3 regions of the Frondihabitans sp. GW821-FHT04F02 genome follow, and region 3 is predicted to be linked to each of the others. Evidence: predicted binding sites of a transcription regulator. Region 3 holds the regulator's gene; each other region holds the start of a gene.
What was found. Region 3 encodes LexA, which represses DNA repair genes until DNA is damaged. Its sites were predicted from a motif close to TCGAACANNTGTTCGA; they were not measured.

Region 1 (6,605 bases), on a different contig from region 3:
GCTTCGTGCCGAACAGGAGGGAGCCGGCGCGATTCTGGGCCTCCTCGAAGAAGGTGGAGTCGGAGCACCCCGAGCCGTCGTCGAGGCTGATGAACACGACCCGCTTGCCGCTGCGCATCGGCGGCGTCTGCGTGGCGATGCGGATGCCGGCGACGAGGACGGTGGTGCCGTTCCAGTTGTCGATGAGGTCGGCCGCGCGGATCACCCCGAGGTCGTCGAGCATGGGCCGGTAGCTCTCGATGACGTGCTCGGTGACCTCCATCGACAGGATGTCGAGCTCGCGGCTGATCCGCTCGTGCGCCGGCATCTCGGCGCTGCCCGTGGGGACCGAGGCCGAGTCGTCGACATCGAAGTCGAGCTGGTTGATCGTGTCGGCGGGCTTCGGACGCGATGCCCGGCTCGTCAGCTGCCGGATGCGCGCCATCACATCGCCCCGGTTGCGCCCGTCGCCTCCCAGCGAGTCGAGTGCGCCGACCTGGCCGAGCCGCTCGAAGAGCCGCCGCGAAGGCGTGGCCCGCTGGTAGAAGTCGGCGATCGACGTGAACGGGCGGTTCTCGAGGATCCGGGTGGTCTCGTGCTCGGTGATGCCCTGCACGTCGAGGAGCGAGAGGCGGATGCCGAGGTCGCCGGCGTAGGTGCGCGCGACGGGCGTCCGCGGGGGGCGCAGCCGCTCGACGTGGTAGACCTCGCTCGACGCGTTGACGTCGAGCGGCAGGACCGGCACGCCCATCCGCTTCGCCTCGGCGAGCAGCAGCCGCTTCGGGTACATGCCGGGATCGTGGGTGAGGATGCCTGCCAGGAACTCCGCCGGGTAGTGCGTCTTCAGCCACGCCGTCTGGTAGGTCGGCAGGGCGAACGCCGCACCGTGCGCCTTGCAGAACCCGAACGACCCGAAGCCCTTCAGCACGCCCCAGATCCGGTCGATCTCTTTGTCGGTGTAGCGCCGTCTGCCGTGCTCGTCGACGTTCGCGGCGGTCTTGCTGCGGAACTCGTCCTCGAGGTCGGCGCGCTTCTCCATCTGCCGGCGCATCTCGTCGGCCTCGGCGAGCGAGATGCCCATGGTCGCGTTGAGGATCCGCAGCACGTGCTCGTGGTAGATCACGACCCCGTAGCTGTCCTGGAGGAAGGGCGCGAAGGTCGGATGGATGTAGTCGGGCTTCTGGAACCCGTGCTTGGTGTCGAGGTAGGGCGCGACCATGTTGCCCTTCATCGGGCCGGGGCGGAACAGCGAGATGTCGGCGATGAGGTCTTCGTACTGGTCGGGCTGCATCTTGCCGATCAGCTCGCGCTGGCCCGGGCTCTCGATCTGGAACATGCCGAGCGTGTGCGTGGTGCGGATCGCCTCGTACGTCGGCTCGTCGTCGTGGGGGATCGCGTCGAGCTCGATCCGCCCCTGGCGGTTCACATAGGGCGCGTCGATCGGCAGGGCGCCGGCGAGGGCGGTGCGCGGACCGTTCAGCCGCTCGATCTCGCCGAGGGCGAAGGCCATCGACGACTGCATGCGCACGCCGAGCACGTCGAGCTTGAGCAGGCCGGCGTCGTTCATGTCGTGCTTGTCGAACTGGCTCATCGGCAGGCCCATGCCGCTCGGCTGCACCGGAGTCATGCTGAGCAGGTCGGAATTGCCCAGGATCACCCCGCACGGGTGCATCGAGATGTGGCGGGGGAGTCGGTCGAGCCGCTCGGTGAGGTCGACCAGCAGGTCGATCTGGGCGTTGGTCTTGACGAGGTCGGCGATCTGGCGGAGCTCGGGTTTCTCCGTGAGAGCCTTGCGCATGTCGCGGGCGTTCGAGCGCCAGACGTTGTTCGCGACGAGATCGATCTGGTCTTCGTCGAGTCCCAGCGCCAGCCCGGCGTCGCGGACGGCGCCGCGCCCGCGGTAGGTCGACTGCATCGACATCAGCGTGACGCGGTTGCTGCCGTAGCGGTCGAAGATCGCCCGGTACACCTCGTGCCTCCGGGCCGACTCGACGTCGATGTCGATGTCGGGCAGCGTCTCGCGCTTGTTGCCGAGGAACCTCTCGAACAGCAGGTCGTGCTCGAGCGGGTCGACGTTCGAGATCCGGAGCAGGTAGGTGACGAGGCTGCCGGCGCCCGAGCCGCGCGCGGCGTTCCGCACCCGCATGTCGCGCATCATCGCCGAGACGTCGGCGACGGTCAGGAAGTACCCGGCGAAGCCGAACGAGGTGATCGTCTCGAGCTCGTCGCGCATGCGCCGCTCGATCTGCTCGCGCTTGGCCATCGACGCGTCGCCGAAGCGCTCGGTCACCCCGGCCTCGGCCCGCCGCCACAGCACCTGGTCGGGGTCGCCCTCGACGCCGATCGCCGACAGCTCGGGCACCTTCGCGCGACGCCAGCCGAGGTCGACGTCGGGGTCGAGCCGACACCGGTCGGCGAGCTCCTCGGTGGCGGCGAGCATCTCCTCGGCCGCGCGGCGGTCGAGCGACGACGCGTCGGCGATCATCCGGGCGAGCGTGCGCATCGCGTCGGGGGTCTTGAGGAAGGCCTGGGCGTTGGGCTGCGGCTCGAAGCTGCCGAGCGCCGCGAGGTGCCCGGCGGCGTCGAGCACGTCGGCGGTGAGGGCCTCGTCGGGCTCGCGGTAGCGCACGGCATTGGTGAGCACCGCAGGAACTCGCCCGGCGTCGGCGAGCTCGAGCATCCGCGCGGCGTGGCGCAGGCTGCGGCTCTCGCCCGGCTCGGTGAGGTGGCAGACGACCTCGATGGCGACGCCGCCGGGCACCTCCGCCTTCCAGGCCTCGAGCAGTGCGGCCGCCCGGCCGTGCGCGCCGTGCGCCACAGCTCGTCCGACGTCGGAGTCGGGGCCGAGCAGCACCGTGCCGGTGGGGCCGTCGTCGCCCATCAGGAAGGCGCGGACCCGGGCGCGGGGGATCGTCGCCACGCTGTTCGCGCTGCCGTTGACCTTGCGTGTGGCGCGGCCGTGAGCCGCGCTGATGAGGCGGCAGAGGGAGGCCCAGCCGGCGCCCGGGCCGACCCCGACGGCGCCGCCGCCGTGGGCGAGGAACACGACGCGGTCGGCGTCGGCGGCGATGGGCGGGGAGCCGCTAGGAGGTCCGGCGGGATGCTGCCCTGCGGGGCGCTGCCCTGCGGGATGCCGCCCTGGGCTGTCGTGGTCGTCGGAGGAGGGGGTCGATACGCCCAGCTCGACGCCGACGATGGGATCGATGCCGAGCGCGCGGCACGCGCCGACGTGGCGGATCGCTCCGTAGAGGCCGTCGCGGTCGGTGATCGCCGCTGCGTCGGCGCCGTTCGAGGCGGCCTGAGCGGCGAGGTGGCCCGGCTGCGCAGTGCCGTAGTGGGCGCTGAACGCCGAGGCGACGTGCAGGTGCGTGAAGCTCATGGCCGCCCTCTTGTTCGAACGTGTGTTCGAACAGTGTAGGTCATTCGCCAGGCGGCGGGAGAGGGGTTTCCACAGGGCTGGTCAGGTGCGTACCGGAGTCGCCGCAGAGCAGTACGGTTGATGGTGGCATCGTGGCCACTCGCGCCCGTGCCCCTTCTCTCGCATCCTCGAACCTCATGGGAATGCCTGCCGGTCCGGTGTGTTGAGCCACGTGGACCACAGCTAGGTTCACCTCGAAAGGAAGTCCATGACCACCCGCACTGCGCCTTCCAGCGCCGCGACTCGCTCCGAGCAGACCGTCTGATGGCGGAGACGAGCACCCTCATCATCCTCGGCGCTTCCGGTGACCTCACCGAGCGCCTCCTCCTCCCCGGCCTCGCGAGCCTGCTCAAGAGCGACCGCGGCGTCGACGTGAAGCTGATCGGCACCGGCCGCAGCGAGCGCAGCCCCGAAGAATGGGACGACGTCGTCAAGACGGCCTTCAACGGCGATGCCGGCTCGGAGCTCGCCAAGAAGACCCTCGCCTCGAGCGAGTACATCCAGGGCGACCCGACCGACCCCGAGCACCTGAAGAAGCTCTTCGCGGCCTCCGAGGGCGAGCCGGTCATGTACTTCGCGCTCCCGCCGGCCATCTCGACGAAGGTCATCAAGGCCCTCGAGGAGATCGACGTGCCCGACGGCCTCCGGCTGGCCCTCGAGAAGCCCTTCGGCAGCGACGAGCAGGGTGCTCGCGAGCTGAACGAGGAGCTCCTCAAGGTGATCCCGGAGGAGCGCATCCACCGCACCGACCACTTCCTCGGCCGCTCGACCGTGCTGAACATGATCGGCCTCCGCTTCGCCAACCGCCTCTTCGAGCCGGTCTGGAACAGCGACAACATCGAGAAGGTCGAGATCTTCTACGACGAGGTCCTCGGCCTCGAGGGTCGCGCCCAGTACTACGACAAGGCCGGCGCTCTCGTCGACATGATCCAGAGCCACCTCCTGCAGGTGCTCGCCGTCATCGCGATGGACGCCCCGTCGTCGATCGACGCCGTCGAGCTCCGCAGCGAGATCGCCCGCGTCCTGCGCGCCACCTGGGTGAAAGACGGAGACCCCGTCGCCAACAGCCGTCGCGGCCAGTACGCGGCCGGCACGATCTCGGGTAAAGACGTCCCCGCGTACTCCGACGAGGACGGCGTCGACAACTCCCGCGAGACCGAGACGCTCGCCGAGGTCGAATTCGAGATCAAGACACGTCGGTGGGCCGGCGTGCCGTTCATCCTGCGCTCCGGCAAGGGGATGACCAAGGTCCGCAAGGAGGTGCTGATCACCTTCAAGCCGGTGCCGGCGCTGCCCGAGGGGCTCCAGGGCTCGTCGTCGCCCGACACGCTCAAGATCGAGATCAGCCCCGAGACCATCGAGCTCGGAGTCACGACCAACGGTCAGGGCAACCCGTTCCACCTCGAGAAGTCGACCCTGTCGACCGACCTGGGCAAGCCCGAGCTGACCCCCTACGGCGAGGTGCTCTCGGGCATCTTCCACGATGACCCCACCCTCTCCATCCGCGGCGACGTGGCCGAGCGGTGCTGGGCGATCGTCGCGCCGGTCGTCGATGCCTGGGAGTCGGGCGAGGTTCCGCTCGACAAGTACCCCGCCGGGTCGGCCGGTCCGGCCCACTGGACCACCTCGAAAGAGGCGTAGCCACCCGCTCGCGAAGCCCCGCCGAACCTGGTTCGGCGGGGCTTCGTCGTGCCGGGACCAGAAGCGGGGCGGCCCGGACCCGCGGGTTCGGCGCAGACCCCGTGGTCAGGCCCGGATGCCTGTCCGCGGCGCGGCGTATGGGCCGAACCGGGGTGTCCGGCCGCCAGGGTCCGGCGGCGGCCGGGTTAGGCCCGCGCCCGCCGCGCCTCGCCGCCGCGCGAATGCTCGATCGCCGTCTGGATGGCGTCGGCCGCGCGCACCAGCGCCAGGTGCGACAGGGCCTGCGGGGTGTTGCCGACGTGGCGCCCCGTCGCGACCTCGATCTCTTCGGAGAGCATCCCGACGTCGTTGCGAAACCCGACGAGGCGGTCCATCAGCGCGGTCGCGTCGTCGAGCCGGCCGCTGCGGGCGTACTGCTCGACGAGCCAGAACGAGCAGGCGAGGAACGGGTTCTCGGTGCCGGACAGCCCGTCGACACCCGACTGCGTGCGGTAGCGCAGCAGCAGGCCGTCGTGCAGGAGGTCGTGCTCGATCGCCTTCACGGTGCCGAGCATGCGCGGATCGTGCGCATCGACGTAGCCCACCTGCGACAGCTGCAGCAGGGAGGCGTCGACCTCGTGCGACCCGTAGTACTGCACGTAGCACCCGCGCTCCGCGTCGTAGCCGTTGGTCTCGATCTCGTCGCGGATCTTCTCGCGCAGGGCGAGCCACCGCTCGACGGGACCGTCGAGGTGAAACTCCTGCGCGCCTCGGACGGCCCGGTCGATGGCGGCCCAGAGCATGACGCGCGAGTGAGTGAAGTGCTGCTCGGGCCCTCGGATCTCCCAGATGCCGTTGTCGGGCTTCGACCAGTTCTCCTCGACGTGCTGGATCAGCGCGCGCTGGAGCGCCCACGAGTCGTAGGTCTCCTCGCTGCCGAGCTGGCGGGCCTCGTGGAGTGCGACCATCACCTCGCCGAACACGTCACCCTGATACTGCGTGTAGGCGCCGTTGCCGATGCGGACGGGCGAGGCGCCCTGGTAGCCGGGCAGCTCGTCGAGGGTGGTCTCGGCGAGGTACCGCTCGCCGCCGAGGCCGTACATGATCTGGACGTCGTCGGGATCGCCCGCGATGGCGCGGAGCAGCCAGCCGCGCCAGCCCATCGCCTCGTCGGCGTAGCCGTGCGAGAACAGCGCCTGCAGCGTCATCGAGGCGTCGCGGAGCCAGACGTAGCGGTAGTCCCAGTTGCGGCCGCCGCCGAACTGCTCGGGGAGGCTCGTCGTGGCCGCGGCCACGATGCCGCTGGTGTCTTCGTGGGTCAGGGCGCGCAGGATCAGGAGCGAGCGATGGACCGCCTCGCCGTACGCCTCGGGCGCCTCGGAGTGCGACGCCCAGTCGCGCCACCAGTCGATCGTCGTGTCGATGCTGGCCGACACGTCGATCGGCGCCGGCGGCTCGCGGTACGACGGGTACCAGGTCATCACGAGGTCGACGGTGTCGCCGGCCGTCACGTCGAAGGCGGCGCGGTGGGCGTGGTCGCTGGCCGTGAGCCTCGGCCCGCGGACGACGACCGCGTCGGGCCCGGCGA
Region 2 (6,605 bases), on a different contig from region 3:
ACGTCTCCCCAGGCACGCTCGTACTGAGCGCGCTTCTTGGAGAGGATCAGACGGCCTTCTTTGTCTTCCTTCTGGAGGACGAGGGCCTCGACCGTGTCGCCGACGTTGACGACCTCGGTGGGGTCGACGTCGTGCTTGATCGAGAGTTCGCGCGAGGGGATGACGCCCTCGGTCTTGTACCCGACGTCGAGGAGGACCTCGTCGCGGTCGATCTTGACGACGGTGCCCTCGATGAGGTCTCCGTCGTTGAAGAACTTGAGAGTCTTTTCGACCGCGGCAAGGAAGTCTTCAGCAGATCCGATGTCGTTGACGGCGACCTGCTTGGGTGCCTTGGTCGTTACGATTGTCATGTAGTGATTGCTCCGTTTTGGGCATTTCTCGGGCCGCATCTCGCCGGTGACAGCAGGATCCGTTCGGATCGGAGGCTGCCGCGGTGATTGTGAGAGTGCGGCGTGCGGATAGTTCAACGCAGTTTGCGCCAATCGATTCTAACGGGTTGCCGCAGGGGCGATCAACCCGGGCGAGCGGCGTGTTCGCCCCCTCCGCCCGGCCGTCCAGTCAGCCGAGAAGCGCCTTCTCGAGGGTCTCGAGACCGACGCCGCCGAGCGCCAGTGCCTCCGAGTGGAAGCGCTTCACGTCGAACCCGTCGCCCTCGCGCTCCGCGAGCCGGGCACGGAGCCCCTCCCACACGCGCTGGCCGACCTTGTACGACGGCGCCTGCCCCGGCCAGCCGAGGTAGCGGTCGACCTCGAAGCGCACCGTGGCCTCGTCGGCGTTGTAGTTGTCGGCGAGGAAGGCAAGGGCCTTCTCGTGGTCCCACGTGCCTCCGGCCGCGTGCGACGGAGTGCCGGGAAACTCCTTGCCGAGGTGCACGCCGATGTCGAGCACGACGCGGGCCGCGCGCATCCGCTGCCCGTCGAGCATGCCCAGTCGGTCGGCCGGGTCGGCGAGGTAGCCGAGCTCGTCCATCAGCCGCTCGGCATAGAGGGCCCAGCCCTCGGCGTGGCCCGAGGTGCCGGCGATCGAGCGGCGGTAGGTGTTGAGGCTCGCGCGGTTGTAGACCGCCTGGCCGAGCTGGAGGTGGTGGCCCGGGACGCCCTCGTGGTACACCGTGGTCTTCTCGCGCCAGGTGGTGAAGGTGGTGACGCCGACAGGAACCGACCACCACATGCGGCCGGGGCGCGTGAAGTCGTCGCTCGGGCTCGTGTAGTAGACCCCGCCGTCCTGCGTCGGGGCGATCCTGCACTCGAGGGTGCGGATCGCCTCCGGGATGTCGAAGTGGGTGCGCCCGAGCTCCTCGACGGCCTGGTCGCTGGTCTGCTGCATCCACTCGCGCAGGGCGTCGGTGCCGTGCAGCACGCGTGCCGGGTCGGCGTCGAGCACCTCGACGGCGCGGGCGACGCTCGCCCCGGGCTCGATGGCCTCGGCGATGGCCTCCTGCTCGGCGGTCATGCGCGCGAGCTCGGCCACGCCCCACTCGTAGGTCTCGTCGAGGTCGACCGTCGCCCCGAGGAACCGCCGCGAGTGCAGCGAGTACGCCTCGCGGCCGACTCCGTCGCCGTCGCCGGCGGCCGGAAGGAGCTCGGAGAGCAGGAACTCGCGGAAGGCCGTGTACGCGGCGGCAGCCTCCACCGCTCCGACCGTCAGCGCCTCCCCCACCGCCTCCGGAAGCACCGCGTCGCCCGCGAGCTCCGGCGCCGAGACCAGCGACTCGAAGAATCCGCCGGGTGCGGAGTGGCGCGCGCACTGCTCGGCCACCGCGGCTACCTGGCGCTTGGCGGGCACGACGCCCTCGGCGATCCCTGCGCGCAGGGTCTCGGTGTAGCCGTCGAGGGCGCCCGCGACATTGCCGAGGCGCGCGGCGATGTCGCGCCAGTCTTTCTCGGTGGCGGTGGGCATGAGGTCGAAGATCTCGCGGATGCCCTGGGCGGGCGATGCGAGCACGTTGAGGTCGCGCAGCTGCAGGTGCAGGGCGTCGTATTCGAGGTCGAGCGTGAGCGAGGACTCGAGATCGTCGCGAGTGACCTGGTCGACGGCGTCGACGACCGGTGCCGCGCGGAGCTCGTCGAGTGTCGCGCGCACGGCGGCGATGTACGCCGCGTGGCCGGCCGGCGAGGTGTCGCCGTACTCGCCGGTGCGCCCCTCGCGGCCGAGCCAGGTGGCCCACTGCGGATCGAGGTCGACGATCGTGTCGACCCACTTCTCGGCGACGGCGTCGATCGGGGTGGGCTGGCGGACAGCGGGCGTGGACTCGAAGCTCATGGTCCGAGCCTAGGACGACCGGCCGACAGCGGCGGTCAGACCTCGATCGTCGAGCCGGACTGGATCGCCTCGACGAGCCGTGCCACGGCCGGGTCGCCCATGAAGAGCTGGAACGGCACGATGGGCGTGCCCTCGGTGACGACTTCGCGCGCGCGGGCGGCCAGGTTGTTCTGAGTGACGACGACATCGGCGTCGGCGGGGATCTCGCGGACCGCCGAGTGCTCGACGTGGACGCCGTTCTTCTTCAGCAGCTTCTTGAGGCTGGAGGCGAGCATGATGCTCGAGCCCATGCCGGCGTCGCAGGCGACGATCAGCTTCTTGACGTGTGATCCGTCGAGGGTGGCCACGGGGTGCTCCTTGTTCGAGGACGGAAGGGAGTGCTCTTGTTCCATCATGCGCCGTCTCAGTGCGCGGCGGCGTCCCAGCTCTCGCCGGTGCCCACGGAGACGTCGAGCGGCACCCGGAGGTCGGCGGCGGAGCCCATGCGGCGGCGGACGACGTCTTCGATCACGTCCACCTCGCCGGTGGCGACCTCGACGATGAGCTCGTCGTGCACCTGGAGCAGGACTCGGGACTGCAGCTCGCGCTCGTCGATCTCGGCCTGGACGCCGAGCATCGCGATCTTCATGATGTCGGCGGCGGAGCCCTGGATGGGAGCGTTGAGCGCGGCGCGCTCCGCGTTCTCGCGCAGCACGCGGTTCGACGACTTCAGATCGGCGAAGGGGCGGCGGCGGCCGAAGATCGTCTCGGTGTAGCCGTCTTCGCGAGCCTGCTCGACCACGTTGCGCAGGTACTCGCGAACAGCCCCGAACCGGTGGAAGTAGTCGGTCATCAGCTGCTTCGCCTCGGCGGTCTCGATCCGGAGCTGCTTCGAGAGGCCGAACGCGCTGAGGCCGTAGGCCAGGCCGTACGACATCGCCTTGACCTTCGTGCGCATGGTCGGGCTCACGTCGGCGGGCTCGACGCCGAAGATGCGGGCGCCGACGAACCGGTGAAGGTCTTCGCCCTCGGTGAAGGCCTGGATGAGGCCGGCGTCGCCCGAGAGGTGCGCCATGATCCGCATCTCGATCTGCGAGTAGTCGGCGGTGAGCAGAGTCTCGTACTCGGGACCGTGCTGGAAGGCGGCGCGGATCTCGTGGCCGACCTCCGTCTTGACCGGGATGTTCTGCAGGTTCGGGTCGATCGACGAGATCCGGCCGGTGGTGGTGCCAGTCTGGTCGTACGTCGTGTGGATGCGCCCGCCGCCGTCGACGGCCTTGTCGAGCGTGTCGATGATCTGGCGCAGCTTCGTCGCGTCGCGGTGCTTGAGCAGCAGGCCGAGGAAGGGGTGCGGATGCTTGTCCTGCAGGTCGGCGAGCGACCCCGCGTCGGTCGAGTAGCCGGTCTTCATGGAGCGGGTCTTGGGCATGTCGAGCTGCTCGAAGAGCACCTCCTGCAGCTGCTTCGGCGAGCCGAGGTTGACCTCGCGGCCGATGACCTCGAACGCCTCGGCGGCGATGTTGGCCGCCGACTCGCCGAGGCGAGCGGAGAGGGCACGCAGGCCGGGCTGGTCGGTCGCGACACCGGTGAGCTCCATGTCGCCGAGGACCGACACGAGGGGGAGCTCGATGTCGCGGAGCACGCCGCGGGAGCCCTCGTCGAGCAGCTCGTCGAGCTCGTCGGAGACGCGGAGCGCGAACCAGGCCTCGGTCGCGACACCTCCGGCTTCGTCGACGGGGACCAGCTGATTGGGGTCGGCGACCGGCATCCGCTCGCCGAGCAGCTCGTAGGCGAGGTCGGCGAGCACGAAGGAGTGGTTGCCGGGGCGCAGCAGCCAGGCCGCGATCCGCGGGTCGCCGTGGAGGCCGGTGAGCTCCAGGCCGGCTCGCTTGAGCGCCTTGTAGGCGCGCTTGGAGTCGTGGACGACCTTGGGCGACTCGGTGTCGAGCCAGGCCTCGAGGGCGACGTAGTCACCGCGGCCGGCGGCCCACGGGACGTACACGGAGTCGTCGGGCGCGGCGATGCCGAGGCCCGTGACCGTGCCGTCGGCGCCGTACTCGACGGCGACGCCGACCGGCGGCTTGTCGGCGCCCGCGTGAGTGCGGAGCCAGTGATCGAGCTCCTCGTCGATGAGGGTGCGGATGACGGGCGCCGCCGGGCCGGCCGCAACGGCTTCGGCTTCGGCGGGTGCTGCGGAGTCGTCGGCCAGGGCGACGACGCGTTCCTGCAGGGTGCGGAACTGCAGCTTGTCGAACACCTCGCGCACGGCGGAGACGTCGATGGGGCGGCGCTCGAGGTCGTCCGGGCCTACCGGCAGATCGACGTCGGTGACGAGGCGGTTGAGCTTGCGGTTGCGAACGGCGCGGTCGTACTGCTCGCGGAGCTTGTCGCCGACGACGCCCTTGACCTCGTCGCGGTGCGCGACGATCTCGTCGAGGGAGCCGAACTGGTTGATCCACTTGACGGCGGTCTTCTCGCCGACCTTGTCGATGCCGATGAGGTTGTCGCTGGTCTCGCCGACGAGGGCGGCGATCTCGGGGTACTGGTGCGGCTCGATGCCGTAGCGCTCGAACACCTTGTCACGGTCGTAGCGGGTGAGGTCGGTGACCCCGCGAGCCGAGGGGTAGAGGAGAGTGACGTCGTCGTTGACCATCTGGATCGCGTCTCGGTCGCCCGAGACCACCTTGACCGTGTAGCCGGCTGCCGAGCCGCGGGCGGCGAGCGTCGCGAGGATGTCGTCGGCTTCGAAGTCGTCTTTGGTGATGGTCGTGATGCCCATGGCGTGCAGGGCCTCCTGCAGCAGGGGGATCTGCCCGACGAACTCGACCGGGGTCGCATCGCGCGTGCCCTTGTACTCGGGGTACTCGCGGGTGCGGAACGAGTAGCGCGAGATGTCGAAGGCCACGCCGAGGTGGGTCGGCTTCTCGTTCTTCATCAGGTTGAGGAGCATCGAGATGAAGCCGTGGATGGCATTCGTGTGCTGCCCCTCGCGGTTGACGAAGCTGTCGACCGGTAGGGCGTAGAAGGCCCGGAATGCGAGGGAATGACCATCGATTACGAGGAGGGTAGGCTTTGCTGCGTCCGACACCCCGTCAGCCTAGCGGCCCCCTCCGACACTCGTCCTTGCCCGAGAGCTGACGCGACGAAACCCCGGGAGACACCGTGACCGACCAGCCGTTCAGCCCTGCCGCAATCGAGTTCCTGGAGCGTCGCGGCGCCGGCGAGCTGGCCGAGAAGATGGGCATCGAGATCCTCGAGCTGAGCGCCGACCGAGCCGTCGGCACCATGCCGGTCGAGGGCAACCGCCAGCCGGTCGGCATCCTGCACGGCGGGGCCCACGTCGTGCTCGCGGAGTCGCTCGGGTCGATGGCCGCGAGCGTGCACGCGGGCGAGGGCCGGATCGCCATGGGCATCGAGCTGAACGCGTCGCACAGCCGGGCCGCCTCGGCGGGGGTCGTCACGGGCACCTGCACGGCGCTGCACCTCGGCCGCACGCTCACGACCCACGAGATCGTCATGACCGACGAGCAGGGCCGGCGCCTGTCGACCGTCCGCATCACGAACATCCTCCGCGACGCCTAGGCCCTCAGAAATTCAAGGAGATTTTTCGCCGGGCGGGGCGATCCGCGCCGATCCGGGTCTGCGCAGGCAAAAATCTCCTTGAATTTCTGGGCGGGACGCGAAAACGGCCGGCCCCCGAAGGGACCGGCCGTCCGTGACGCGACTGCTACTTCTTGACGCTGAGCTGCTCGATGATGGCCTGCGCCACGTCGTGCATCGTGAGGCGGCGGTCCATCGACGCCTTCTGGATCCAGCGGAACGCCTCGGGCTCGGTCAGCCCCATCTTCTCGTTGAGCAGGCCCTTGGCGCGGTCGACGAGCTTGCGGGTCTCGAAGCGCTCGACCAGGTCGGCGACCTCGGCCTCGAGGGTGATGATCTGCGTGTAGCGCGAGAGGGCGATCTCGATGGCCGGAAGGAGGTCGTTCGGGGTGAACGGCTTCACGACGTAGGCCAGAGCCCCAGCCTCGCTGGCCCGCTCGACGAGCTCCTTCTGGCTGAAGGCCGTGAGGAGCACGACGGGCGCGATGTGGTTCTTGGACAGCTGCTCGGCCGCGGAGATGCCGTCGAGCTTGGGCATCTTGACGTCCATGATGACGAGGTCGGGCCGGAGCTCGGTGGCCAGAGCCACGGCGGTCTCGCCGTCGCCGGCCTCGCCGACGACCTCGAACCCGTTGTCGCGGAGGATCTCGACGATGTCGAGGCGGATGAGCGACTCGTCTTCGGCGACGACGACGCGACGGGGTGCTGCGGACGGTGCTTCTTGATCACTCACGGGATGAATCCTACCGGTCTGTTCGTGGGGG
Region 3 (6,605 bases):
CGGGCTACGTCGGGATCGAGGGCCGCCGGGACCCACGGCAGGTCCTGCGCAAGAGCCCAGAGTGCTGGTCTCCGCACGCCGAACTCGGTCTCCGAGCCGGGATCGAGCACCATCAGCTCGGTCGACTCCGCCGCCGCCGCGATGGCGATCCGGCGCGACTGCGCAGGAACTGGACGTGCGAACCTGTTCCACGCCTGGAGCGTCCGCACCGAGGTGAAGGCCGGCAGCACCGTGCGGCCGTCGGGGCCGGCCACGGTCACGATCGCGAGTTCCTGCGTCTTGTCGACCCGTACGCCGTGCTCGCCCGCGCCCTCGTCGCCCGCGTGCGCCAGGAGCGGGATGAGGAGGCGGGCGGCGCGCAGGGCGTCGAGCACCGCCGCCTCGTCGGCCTGCCCTGCGAGATGGGCTTCGAGCGCGGCCAGGAGGGCGGGGTCGGCTGATCCGTCGTCGCCGGCGTAGGCGGTGTCGTGCGCCTGGAAGGTGCGCCCCTCCCAGGGGTTCCCGGCGCTGTCGGCGCCGAGCGACCGGGCGAATCCGTGCGCCTCGGCCTGGTCGTGGCCGTGATCGAGCGGCTCGGCCATCAGTGCCCGGCGACGTCCAGAGCCGCGCCGAGCGTGAAGGCGCCCGCGTAGAGGGCCTTGCCGACGATGGCGCCCTCGAGGCCGTGCGGGACGAGCTCGCGGAGTGCGACCAGGTCGTCGAGGCTGGAGATGCCGCCCGAGGCGACGACCGGGCGGTCGGTGCGCTCCATGACCTGCTTGAGGAGCTCGATGTTCGGCCCCTGGAGAGTGCCGTCTTTCGTGACGTCGGTGACGACGTAGCGGGCGCAGCCGGCCTCCTCGAGGCGGGCGAGCACCTCGAACAGGTCGCCGCCTTCCTGCGTCCAGCCGCGCGCGGCCAGCGTCGTGCCGCGCACATCCAGGCCCACCGCGATGGCGTCGCCGTACTGGGCGATGACGTGGGCCGCCCACTCGGGGTTCTCGAGGGCGGCCGTGCCGAGGTTGATCCGCTTCACGCCGGTCTCGAGGGCCGCCTCGAGCGACGCGTCGTCGCGGATTCCGCCTGACAGCTCGACGTCGATGCCCTTGACGTGCGAGATGACGCGGCGGATGACCTCGCGGTTGTCGCCACGGCCGAAGGCCGCATCGAGGTCGACCAGGTGGAGCCACTCGGCGCCCTGGTCTTTCCAGTCGGCGGCGGCGTCGACGGGGTCGCCGTAGTTGGTCTCGGTGCCGGCCTCGCCCTGGGTGAGGCGGACGGCCTTGCCGTCGGCGACGTCGACCGCGGGGAGCAGCGTGAGGGCGGGAGTGCTGGTGAAGTCGGTCATGGTGCTTTCCGGTGTGGGTCGCCGCTCGCGGCGGCAGGCGCTAGAGGGTCTGGAGCCAGTTGGTCAGGAGGCGGATGCCCGGGGCGCCGGACTTCTCGGGGTGGAACTGCGTGGCCCAGAGCGGTCCGTTCTCGACGGCCGCCACGAAGGGCCCGCCGTGGTCGGCCCAGGTCACGAGCGGCGACTTGCGCGCGCCGTGGCCGTCGAGCGACCACTCCTGCGCGGCGTAGGAGTGCACGAAGTAGAACCGCTCGTCACGGATGCCCTCGAAGAGCATGGACTCATCGGGAGCGGACACGGTATTCCAGCCCATGTGCGGGAGGACGTCGGCCTTGAGCTCGTCGATCGTGCCCGGCCACTCCCCCAGGCCCTCGGTGGTCTGACCCCGCTCGACGCCGGTCTCGAAGAGCACCTGCATGCCGACGCAGATGCCGAGGACGGGGCGGCCGCCGGCGAGGCGGCGGTCGATCTTCTCGGCGCCGCGCACCGACCGGAGCTGCGACATGACGGCGGAGAAAGCACCCACACCCGGGACGAAGAGACCGTCGGCCTTGGCCACACGGTCGCTGTCGGCCGTGAGCTCGACCTCGGCTCCGGCCAGCTCGAGCGCCTTGATGGCGGAGTGGACGTTGCCGCTGCCGTAGTCGAGGACGACGACGCGGGGGCGGGCCGCGCCGCTCGGAGCCGTGCGGGCAGTGGACTCGGCGGCTTCGGCAGACCCTCTGGCATCGGCCTGAGCGTCGGTCACAGCGCACCCTTGGTCGACGGAATGCCGTCGACACGCGGATCGGGCTCGATGGCGGCGCGGAGCGCACGGGCGAACGCCTTGAACTCGGCTTCGGCGATGTGGTGCGGGTCGCGGCCGCCCAGCACGGTGATGTGCACCGTCAGGCCGGCGTGGAAGGTGATCGCCTCGAAGACGTGGCGCACCATGCTGCCGGTGAAGTGACCGCCGATCAGGTGGAACTCGAAGCCCTCCGGCTCACCGGAGTGCACCAGGTACGGGCGCCCGGAGACGTCGACGACCGCCTGGACGAGCGCCTCGTCGAGCGGGACGAGCGCGTCGCCGTAGCGGCGGATGCCCGTCTTGTCGCCGAGGGCCTCGCGGAGGGCGGTGCCGAAGGTGATGCCGATGTCTTCGACCGTGTGGTGCACGTCGATGTCGGTGTCGCCGGTCGCCTTGAGGTCGAGGTCGATCAGCGAGTGCTTCGACAGGGCCGTGAGCAGGTGGTCGTAGAACGGCACCGAGGAGTCGATGCGCGAGGTGCCCGTGCCGTCGAGGTCGAGGGATAGGTCGATGCTGGACTCGCTCGTGGACCGCGAGACGGTAGCCGTGCGCGCGGCGCTGTCGGTGCTCATGCTCCGAGCCTAATGTCGCGCATGGCGTCCAGGAACGCGGTCGTCTCGGCCTCGGTGCCCGCGCTCACGCGGAGGTGGCCCTCGATCGCGAGGTCGCGCACGATGATGCCGCGCTCGAGGAGAGCCTCGAAGACGGCGTGCGGGTCGTCGACGCCGCCGAACAGCACGAAGTTCGACCAGGTCGGCCACGCGTGGTACCCGAGCCCGGTCAGCGTCTCGACCATGCGGTCGCGCTGGGCCTTGATGTCGTCGACCATGGCGAGCATCTCGTCGGAGTGACGGAGCGCCGCGACCGCCGCCGCCTGGGTGAGCGACGACAGGTGGTACGGCAGGCGCACGAGACGGAGGGCGTCGATCGCGACCGGGTCGGCCGCGAGATAGCCGACGCGGGCGCCGGCGAACGCGAACGCCTTGCTCATGGTGCGCGAGACCAGCAGGCGCGGACGCCCCTCGAGCAGCGTGACCGCGCTCGGCCGGTCGGCCGGCATGAACTCGGCGTAGGCCTCGTCGACCAGGACGATTCCGCGCGCCGCGTCGTAGGCCGCTTCGATCACGTCGAGCTCCATCGGGGTGCCGGTCGGGTTGTTCGGCGCGCAGAGGAAGACGACGTCGGGGTCGGTGCGCTCGATCTCGGCGCGGACCGTCTCGGGCGAGAGCGTGAAATCGGCGTCGCGCACGCCCTCGACCCACTCGGAGCCGACGCCTCGCGTGATGATCGAGTGCATGGAATAGGTGGGCGGGAAGCCGAGCACACGACGACCAGGGCCGCCGAACGCCTGCAGAATCTGCTGGATGACCTCGTTCGAGCCGTTCGCCGCCCAGATCTGGTCGGCGGTCAGGCCGTGGCCGAGGTACGCGGCGAGGGAATCGCGCAGAGTCGTGAACTCGCGGTCGGGGTAGCGATTGACCTCGAGCACGGCGGCCGCGACCGACTCGACGATGTCTCGCGCCACGTCTTCCGGGATGGGATGCGTGTTCTCGTTGACGTTCAGCGCGACGCGCACCTTCTTCTGAGGGGCGCCGTAAGGCGACTGACCACGGAGGTCGTCGCGGAGGGGCAGGTCGTCGAGAGAAATGGCCACGAGGCTATTTTACGGGGGTCGCGACATGTATTGCGCCCGGTACCGGGTGTCCTTAGACGAGGACGAGGTGCTCGCTCACAAGGCATTCGAGAGCGAGTTGCACGCGCTGCAAGGAACTGCACGGCGCGGCGTGCGCTCATGAAGGATCGCTGCCGCCGAGATCCTTGCGAAGCCCCGCCAAGCACAGCACGCGCGCAGAAGCGCCGCCCCGCGAGTGCGGGACGGCGCCGGGCGACGGTGCGAGCGAGGTGATGCTGCCTGGTTCGAGCTGCCTAGTTCGAATACTTGGTCGGGATCGCGAGCGACTGCCCCGGCATGACCTGCGTGCTCGACAGGTTGTTGAGCGAGACGATGTCGGAGATGACGTCACGCGGATCGGCAGTCGGGGCCACATCTTCGGCGACCTGCCAGAGCGTCTCACCAGCCGCCACGGTGACGTGGTCGAAATGGACGTCGCCCGCTTGGCCGGTGGCGACCGCGCCGCCGCCCGTCAGAACGAAGCCGGCGATGATCGCGACGGCGGCGAGGAGGACGGCGATCGTGAGGACGACGCGACCCCGAGCGGTGATGCGGAGGTGGGAGACGGATGCGGTGCGGGTCGCGGGAGCTGCCGTGGGGAAGGCGGTGATCGTTGCGCTCATGATGCGTACCTCTCTTGTCGATTCTGTCGAGACGACTTGGCTGTGGTCTTCGTGCCAGGCCGCCGGCCGGGGCCGCCTGACACGAAGAGGTGTTCCGAAGAACACTTCCGAACATATCTTCGATTAACACCGATTTCAAGAGGCTCTAGCCGAAAATCGCAGAAAAACCACGCGACACACTCGAACATGTGTTTGTTCTGCTCATTTCGACCGGATACAGTTTCGATCGGTGGGATCAGTAGAACAGCAGCCACCGACATTCGAGAGAGGTGGGCGCGTGCCCGAGGCAACGACTACAGAGGCTGGGCCCGATCCCCGTGCCCGAAAGCCCCTGACGGCGAAGCAGAACCTGATCCTGACGGCCATCCGCGCCTCGATCGCCAGCCGCGGCTATCCGCCGAGCATGCGCGAGATCGGCGACGCCGTCGGCCTCGCCTCCCTCTCCAGCGTCACTCACCAGCTCAACCAGCTCGAGCTCGCCGGTGCGATCCGCCGCGACCCCAACCGGCCCCGCGCTCTCGAGGTGCTCCTCGAGGACCCCGACAAGGTGGTCCCCGAGCCGACGATCGTCCGCTACGACGATGACGACAACGTGACCGCTCGCGTGCCCCTGGTCGGACGCATCGCCGCAGGCATCCCGATCACCGCCGAGCAGCAGGTCGAAGACGTCATGCCCCTCCCCCGCACCCTCGTGGGCAAGGGCGAGCTGTTCATGCTCAAGGTCGTCGGCGAGTCCATGATCGACGCCGCCATCTGCGACGGCGACTGGGTCGTCGTCCGTCAGCAGGGCAACGCCGAGAACGGCGAGATCGTCGCGGCGATGCTCGACGACGAGGCGACGGTGAAGGTGTTCCGGCAGCGCGACGGTCACACCTGGCTGCTCCCGCGCAACTCCAACTTCGAGCCGATCATGGGCGACCACGCGCAGATCCTCGGCAAGGTCGTCGCCGTCCTGCGGTCTCTCTAGGGGCCCGACGGGGCGAAGCCGCCCGAGAATGCCGAATGGCCGCAGGAAGTTCCTGCGGCCATTCGGGTGTGAGGGGTGCGTCTCAGTTGGCGAACTCGCGCAGGGGCGCTGCGTCCTGCGGGTAGACCTTGGCCGTGACGCGCGTGCCCTCGGGGAGGTACTCGACGTCGACGACCGTGCCGATCTCGTGGATCCGCGCGATGACCTCGCCTCGGTCGTACGGGACCAGCAGATCGAGCTCGACCTCGGGCCGCGGCAGGAGCTCCGCGAGCGTGGCACGCAGCTCGTCGATGCCCTCGCCGGTGCGGGCCGACACGAAGATCGCGTCGGGCACCATCCCGCGCAGCACGAGCCGCTGGCTCTCGTCGACCAGGTCGCTCTTGTTGAAGACGACGACCTCGGGGATGTCTCGCCCGTCGACCTCCGAGATGACCTCGCGGACCGTCGCCAGCTGCGCAGCCGGGTCGGGGTGCGAGCCGTCGACGACGTGCACGATGATGTCGCTGTCGTGGACCTCCTCGAGCGTCGAGCGGAAGGCCTCGACCAGCTGATGCGGCAGGTTGCGCACGAAGCCGACCGTGTCGGCGTACGTGAACGGACGGCCGTCGTCGGTCAGCGACTTGCGCACGGTGGTGTCGAGGGTCGCGAACAGGGCGTTCTCGACCAGGACTCCGGTGCGAGTCATCCGGTTGAGCAGGCTCGACTTGCCGGCGTTGGTGTAGCCGGCGATCGCGACGCTCGGGACCGCGTTGCGCGTGCGGTTGGCCCGCTTCGCCTCGCGTGCCGGCTTCATCTCCTTGATCTTCTTGCGCAGGATCGCCATCCGGGTGTGGATCCGGCGTCGATCGAGCTCGATCTTCGTCTCACCCGGACCGCGCGAGCCCATTCCGTTGCCGGCGCCGACCTGGCCACCGGCCTGGCGCGACATCGACTCGCCCCAGCCGCGGAGCCTCGGGAGGAGGTACTCGAGCTGCGCGAGCTCGACCTGCGCCTTGCCCTCGCGGCTCTTGGCGTGCTGGCTGAAGATGTCGAGGATCACGGCCGTCCGGTCGATCACCTTGACCTTCACCACGTCTTCGAGCGCACGACGCTGGCTCGGTGCCAGCTCGGTGTCGGCGATCACGGTGTCGGCACCGAGTGCCTGCACAGTGGCCTTCAGCTCGAGCGCCTTGCCCGATCCGAGGTACGTCGACGGGTCGGGGTTCGGCCGGCGCTGCAGGAGGCCGTCG

Region 1: the regulator LexA is predicted to act here: its motif matches at 3,373-3,388, upstream of AC07TY_RS02185 (DNA polymerase III subunit alpha).
Region 2: the regulator LexA is predicted to act here: its motif matches at 5,408-5,423, upstream of AC07TY_RS03350 (hotdog fold thioesterase).

The regions. Positions count from the first base shown of each region.
Region 1 is NZ_JBWKSZ010000001.1:454,498-461,102, forward strand. Features, by position in the region: gene AC07TY_RS02185 (DNA polymerase III subunit alpha) at 1-3,358, opposite strand, end outside; gene AC07TY_RS02190 (glucose-6-phosphate dehydrogenase) at 3,662-5,038, shown strand; gene AC07TY_RS02195 (glycoside hydrolase family 15 protein) at 5,224-6,605, opposite strand, start outside.
Region 2 is NZ_JBWKSZ010000001.1:710,590-717,194, reverse strand. Features, by position in the region: gene rpsA (30S ribosomal protein S1) at 1-350, opposite strand, end outside; gene AC07TY_RS03365 (DUF885 domain-containing protein) at 559-2,262, opposite strand; gene AC07TY_RS03360 (PTS sugar transporter subunit IIBC family protein) at 2,298-2,609, opposite strand; gene polA (DNA polymerase I) at 2,666-5,329, opposite strand; gene AC07TY_RS03350 (hotdog fold thioesterase) at 5,479-5,823, shown strand; gene AC07TY_RS03345 (ANTAR domain-containing response regulator) at 5,969-6,574, opposite strand.
Region 3 is NZ_JBWKSZ010000007.1:146,303-152,907, reverse strand. Features, by position in the region: gene AC07TY_RS17210 (SseB family protein) at 1-581, opposite strand, end outside; gene priA (bifunctional 1-(5-phosphoribosyl)-5-((5-phosphoribosylamino)methylideneamino)imidazole-4-carboxamide isomerase/phosphoribosylanthranilate isomerase PriA) at 581-1,327, opposite strand; gene hisH (imidazole glycerol phosphate synthase subunit HisH) at 1,368-2,075, opposite strand; gene hisB (imidazoleglycerol-phosphate dehydratase HisB) at 2,072-2,686, opposite strand; gene AC07TY_RS17190 (histidinol-phosphate transaminase) at 2,683-3,768, opposite strand; gene AC07TY_RS17185 (LysM peptidoglycan-binding domain-containing protein) at 4,041-4,409, opposite strand; gene lexA (transcriptional repressor LexA) at 4,687-5,376, shown strand; gene hflX (GTPase HflX) at 5,459-6,605, opposite strand, start outside.